Regions from separate parts of the Geobacillus sp. E263 genome, predicted to be linked through region 1. Evidence: riboswitches for the same ligand, from Rfam matches in the RefSeq annotation. Region 1 holds a riboswitch; the other holds the start of a gene.
What was found. A riboswitch is a leader RNA that binds a small molecule or an ion and turns the genes downstream of it on or off. The one in region 1 is predicted to bind cobalamin.

Region 2: linked by a shared signal. The riboswitch ahead of FNL97_RS09535 ((2Fe-2S) ferredoxin domain-containing protein) and the one ahead of FNL97_RS14420 (ribonucleoside-diphosphate reductase subunit alpha) in region 1 are both predicted to bind cobalamin.

What each region holds. Positions count from the first base shown of each region.
Region 1 covers NZ_CP041632.1:2,816,242-2,819,389, reverse strand. The annotation lists gene FNL97_RS14420 (ribonucleoside-diphosphate reductase subunit alpha) at 1-1,381, opposite strand, end outside; cobalamin riboswitch at 1,506-1,703, opposite strand; gene FNL97_RS14415 (carbon starvation CstA family protein) at 2,064-3,148, shown strand, end outside.
Region 2 covers NZ_CP041632.1:1,821,268-1,824,415, reverse strand. The annotation lists gene FNL97_RS09550 (RNA-guided endonuclease InsQ/TnpB family protein) at 1-334, shown strand, start outside; tRNA gene FNL97_RS09545 (tRNA-Gln) at 551-622, shown strand; gene rraA (ribonuclease E activity regulator RraA) at 725-1,210, shown strand; cobalamin riboswitch at 1,272-1,463, shown strand; gene FNL97_RS09535 ((2Fe-2S) ferredoxin domain-containing protein) at 1,589-1,987, shown strand; gene FNL97_RS09530 (energy-coupling factor ABC transporter permease) at 1,984-2,724, shown strand; gene FNL97_RS09525 (energy-coupling factor ABC transporter substrate-binding protein) at 2,726-3,010, shown strand; gene cbiQ (cobalt ECF transporter T component CbiQ) at 3,007-3,148, shown strand, end outside.

The DNA of each region.
Region 1 (3,148 bases):
TTTGCGCAATTTCTGTACAAAGGTTGCTGCAGTAAATCATGCCGAGATGCGCGTTCGGGTTTTTCCGGTTCACTTCGTCGCGGTAAAACATAAATGGTGTGCCGGATTCTAACTGGCTGCGCATAATGCTTTTCATTATTTCGATCGCTGGCACTTTTTCTTTCGAAAGGCTCTTTTCTTGAACGCATTGCCAATATTTTTCGCGGAAGCTTCCGCTGCCTTTTTCCTCATCATAAAAGTCTTCCAAACTAAATCCCATCACTTTGCGCACTTCATGGGGGTCAAACAAGTACCAATCGCCGCGTTTTTCTACTTGCTCCATAAATAAATCTGGGATGCAGACGCCCGTAAATAAATCATGTGTTCTCATTCGTTCATCGCCATTATTTAATTTCGCGTCCAAAAAAGCGAAAATGTCTTTATGCCAAACATCCAAATAAACGGAAATCGCACCTTTGCGCTGCCCTAATTGGTCGACGCTGACGGCGGTGTTATTAAGCTGCTTCATCCATGGAATCACTCCGGACGAAACGCCTTTAAACCCCCTTATATCGCTGCCTCGGCTTCTGATTTTGCCGAGATAGACGCCGATTCCGCCGCCGGATTTTGAAAGGTTGGCGATGTCTGTGTTGCTGTCGTAAATGCCTTGCAAGCTGTCATCGACGGTATCGATAAAGCAACTTGAAAGTTGTCCGTAGCTTTTTCCGGCATTTGCTAACGTCGGCGTGGCGACGGTCATATATAAGTTGCTTAGCGCCCAATACGCTTCTTGAATGAACGTAAACCGGCGATGTTTCGGTTCTTTCGCCATTAACGTCATTGCGATGATAAGGAAGCGCTCCTGCGGCAGTTCGTACAAGTTGCGGTCGTAGTCGCGGGCGAGGTAGCGGTCCGCGAGCGTGCGAAGGCCGATATATGTAAACAACTTATCTTTATCTGGATCAATAAGTTTTCCAAGCTCATTGATTTCTTCTTTTGAGTAATCATCAAGAAGAGAGCGATCGTACACGCCTTTAGAAACAAGCGTTGTAATCAACTCGTACAAGCTGCCGTAGCGTTGTTTTGCGTCATATCCACGTTGTTTTGCCGCTTCTTTGTATAGCTTTTGCAAATAGATGTGAGCACAGACAAACGTCCATTCTGGTTCTGCCTCACTAATATAGGAAAGACCTTCAAGTATTAAGTAATTCGTGATTTGTTCCGCAGAAAGTGTATCTTTGCTTTCGATGATGCGGATGATGCGCTCCATATAGTCATCTGTCTGTAGATGCGGGTAGTCTTTTGTTATATTGCGGATAAAGGAAATGAGTCGTTCGCGCGAAAACGGTTTAGTTTGCCCGTTTTCTGAAGTAATAATGATAGTGTTCGCCTGTAGTTCCATCAGTTTCTCCTCCTTGTTTCCATAAAAAAATCCACTCGGGTCGAGTGGACGAAACGACAGTATAAAAAGGGCAAGAGAATCCCTTTCCAACCATCGTTTCATCTTCTCGCTCCCCGGAGAACATGAAACGCAAACAAGCAAGGCAGGTCTCCTGACTCGTGCTTCTTCCTACTTTGGATCCTTCCCGTATGTGCGCCCGAGCGAGCTTTCACATACAGTGGATGTTCCATTTCGTCCACACATACAGTTGCGGGGGCAGTTCTGGATTCTCACCAGATTCCCTATTAAGTCCGGATGGACACCATTGCTTGCGGTCTTCATACTATATTTAGTTGTGGTTTTAGATATATAACACAATATATAGTATTTTTGTTGCTGATGGTACAAGCATATAATAAAACGATAGAAAATTCAACTATTTTTTGTAAGGACATGAAAACTCATGATTATTTTCTTGATATTACATTTTTAACAAATAAAACTGATTTATACTTTTTTAGAATAATAAAACAGTTATCCAAAATTCAACAAATTAATATTAGGCAGGAATGTTCAGAGTAAAAAAAGATATGGTGATAAAACGACTATAAAAATATTTATCCTTATAATATTTAGAAAATATTCTTTGAATTTTTCAGAATAGTTAATATAATATTATTAAAACAACAAAGGGGGAAAAGACGTGAAAGGATTAAAATCGGCCTTGCTTTGGGGGCTTATTTCCGCTCTTGGGGCGGCAGGGTTTGCCGTTCTTGCATTGAACCGCGGCGAGACGGTGAATGCGATTTGGCTGATTGTTGCTGCTGTGTGTACGTATGCGGTAGCGTATCGGTTTTATAGTAAATTTATTGCTCGCAAAGTATTTGAGCTCGATGACAATCGCAAAACGCCTGCGGAAGTGTTTAATGATGGAAAAGATTATGTGCCGACAAACAAATGGGTATTATTCGGCCATCATTTTGCGGCGATCGCTGGCGCCGGACCGCTTGTCGGCCCGATTTTGGCCGCACAAATGGGATATTTGCCAGGGACGATTTGGATTATTGTCGGCGTTGTGTTAGCGGGCGCGGTTCAAGATTTTATCATTTTGTTCGCGTCGATGCGCCGTGACGGCAAGTCGCTCGGTGAAATGATCAAGGAAGAAATTGGCCCTGTAACAGGATTTATCGCGATGCTTGGAATTTTAGGAATCATGATTATTTTATTAGCCGTTTTAGCGTTAGTAGTAGTAAAAGCGCTTGTAGGAAGCCCATGGGGAATGTTTACGATTGCTGCAACGATTCCGATTGCGATTTTGATGGGAGTTTACATGCGCTTTATTCGTCCAGGGCGTGTGGCGGAAGCGTCATTAATGGGATTTATTCTGCTTCTTGTTTCTCTTGTCGCTGGACAATATGTGGCGGAGCACCCGACATTAGCGAAAATCTTTACATTGAAAGGTGAAACGATCGCGATTTTAATGATTGCTTACGGATTTGTCGCATCTGCTTTGCCGGTATGGTTATTGCTTGCGCCGCGTGACTATTTGAGCACGTTCTTAAAAATCGGTACGATTGTTGGTTTAGCGTTAGGAATTTTAGTGGTTGCACCTGATCTACAAATGCCGGCGTTAACGAAATTTGTGGATGGCACTGGTCCTGTGTTTGCTGGTAACTTATTCCCATTCTTATTTATTACGATTGCTTGCGGTGCGGTGTCTGGATTCCATGCACTCGTTTCGTCTGGTACAACGCCAAAAATGATTGAGATAGAGAGCCATGCGCGCCC
Region 2 (3,148 bases), 990 kb from region 1:
CGGCATTGCCCTTGAAGATTTAAAGGGCATCCGCCAACGCACCGAGAAAACGGTTAAAAAGCAACAGCGTCGTCAACACTCTTCTTGGTCTTTTTATCAGTTGAGAAAGTTTATTGAGTATAAAGCGGCGATCGCTGGCGTGCCGGTGGTATTGGTTCATCCAAAAAATACTTCCCGCACCTGTCCGGTTTGCGGACATGTGGCCAAAGAAAACAGACCGTCAAGGGATCAGTTTTGTTGTCGAGCTTGTGGGTACGCTGCCCCTGCCGACAACGTGGCTGCGGAAAACATCCGCAGGGCTGCTGTCAACCAGCCGAACGCGGCAGCCAATTAGGCTAGTTGCAAGCCCACGGCTTTAGCCGTTGGGTAGTTGACATCAAGATAAATATATTATTTGAAAAAAGGATTTTGCCCATACTGAAATGAGTAAAAACGGAGAAGAAAAAGCGGATGAAAATTAGATGTTTTTATACATAGAGACAAAAACTTCTGGATATACTACAAATGTACAAATCATCTCATAAACAGTTTGGCAAGAACATGATAATATTGGGCTATAGCCAAGCGGTAAGGCAACGGACTTTGACTCCGTGATGCGCTGGTTCGAATCCAGCTAGCCCAGTCTCTAACAGGCAAGCAATGTCGCTTGTCTGTTTTTTTGTTGAAAAAGAAGGAGTTTTGACAAAGGATGTCAAATATAAGACATGGCAAGGAGGAGATTGTGATGAAAACAGCTGATTTATGCGATGAATTTTTAAGTGAATTGCAAGTATGCCAGCTGCCGATGCAATCTTACGGCGGCAAAGCGGAATTTTCCGGACCAATCGCGACGGTCGATGTATTTGAAGATAATGTGCTCGTTCGTGAGGCGCTCGAAACTGTTCCAGCGGGCACCGTATTGGTCGTAGACGGAAAAGGTTCGCGAAATTGCGCGCTGCTCGGAGACCGTCTTGCCCAGATCGCTTGCGAGCGCGGGCTTGCCGGGGTGATTATTCACGGATGCATTCGCGATTCCGCAGAAATCGCCAATATGCCGCTTGGGGTGATGGCGATTGGCACTTGCCCGGTGAAAAGCAAAAAAGAAGGAAAGGGAAAACGGGACGTTGCGCTCGAATTTGGCGGCGTTCGTTGGGAGCCAGGCGCCTATGTGTACGCTGATCAAGACGGGATTGTATTGGCGAAAACGGACTTATTGAAAAAAAGTGGTTGACGATATTTGAAAATTTGTACTACTATGAATAACAGAAATGTGTTCTTTGAAAAATCGACATTATATGCCAAACAAATAAGGTGCCTTTCTCATTAGAGAATAGGCTTAAAAGGGAAGTACGGTGAAAATCCGTCACGGTACCCGCCACTGTGATGGGGAGCTTTGTTGCATCATGTCACTGAAGGAAACTTCGGGAAGGCGCAATAAAGCGATGATCCTAAGTCAGGAGACCTGCCTTATTTGTTCGGACGGATACCTACGGGATTATAGGTAGACGTGCGGGAGAATGGTATACTTTTTTTGCTATATTTGTATGCATTTTTCTGCACCTCTGCGTATAGAGGTGCTTTTTATTTTGCAAAAAAGGAGAGACTCAACATGACAACATGGAACTTAATCGGAATGAAACATCATGTGCTGATTTGCAATGGAGGCAGCTGCATGCGTAAAGGGGGAGAAGAAGTAACGCTTGCCATCCGCGAAGAAATCGCGATGCTGGAGTTAGATGGCATTGTACATACGACGCGGACTCGCTGCAATGGCCGTTGCCAAGACGCGTGTGTAGTCATCGTTTACCCTGAAGGCGTATGGTACAACGGTGTGACGCCGGAAAAAGCAAGGGAGCTTGTGCGAAGGCATTTACGGGACGGGGAATGGTTGGAAGAAACGATAACGTACCGTTATGAAGAGAAGCAAGGATTGATGATGTCAAAACAATCAAACGCCCCTCTAGGAATCTCGAAATTATGTAAAGCAACGGGAGGAACGAAAGCATGAAAAAATGGAAAGTCGCCCTTTTCCTTTGCGGTTTAGTCGTCTATTTTACGTTTACCGGCAGCACATCGGCATTTGCGATGCATATTATGGAAGGATTTTTGCCAGTTGGATGGGTGATTTTTTGGTGGCTAGTGTTTTTGCCGTTTTTTATCATCGGTATGCGTTCACTAATTCGGATTACACGCGAGCATCCGGAACTAAAGCTGCTCATTGCGCTGTCGGGGGCATTTACGTTTGTGCTGTCCGCCTTAAAAATTCCATCCGTTACTGGGAGCAGCTCACATCCAACGGGGGTGGGGCTCGGTGCGGTGCTGTTTGGTCCATGGACGATGGTGGTGATGGGCAGCATCGTATTGCTGTTTCAAGCGTTATTGCTGGCACATGGTGGATTGACGACATTAGGGGCGAATGCCGTGTCCATGGCGGTCATTGGCCCGATTGTGGCGTACGGTATTTATCGTTTCGGGAAAAAGTGGAATATACCGAGGCGCTGGACGATTTTTTTCGCTGCATTTTTCTCTGATTTGGCCACATATGTTGTCACCTCATTGCAATTAGCGCTGGCGTTCCCGGATGCGACAGGCGGGGTTTTCGCTTCGTTTGCCAAATTTGCCGGCATTTTTGCTGTTACGCAAATACCACTGGCGATTACAGAAGGGCTGCTTACGGTCGTCGTTTGGAATTTCTTATCCACTTACAGCAGCCGCGAACTAAATCAGTTAGAGAGGGGAGTATGATATGAAGCGAAGTCTTTTTCTTCTAGCTATTGCTGTTTTACTGGTAGTAGCGCCGTTATTGTTCATTCATCACTCTGATTTTGGCGGCACGGATGGCCAGGCGGAAAAAATGATTCAGAAGCTCGCTCCTCATTATCAACCTTGGATGGAAACCATATTTGAGCCGCCAGGCGGAGAGGTGGAAACGTTGCTGTTTTCTGTGCAGGCGGCAATCGGCGCTGGAATTATTGGCTATATTATCGGCGTCTATAAAGGCCGGGCGAACCGAAAAGAGGAAGCAAAATGATCCGGCAGTTTGACACCATCGCTTACGATAACCGCCTGCGGACAATACGCCCCGAACAAAAAGTGATATTTGCGCTTCTGTTATTAATGATGGCCATCACAGAAAACTGGAAAACGCAAGTAATGATGACGATTTGGC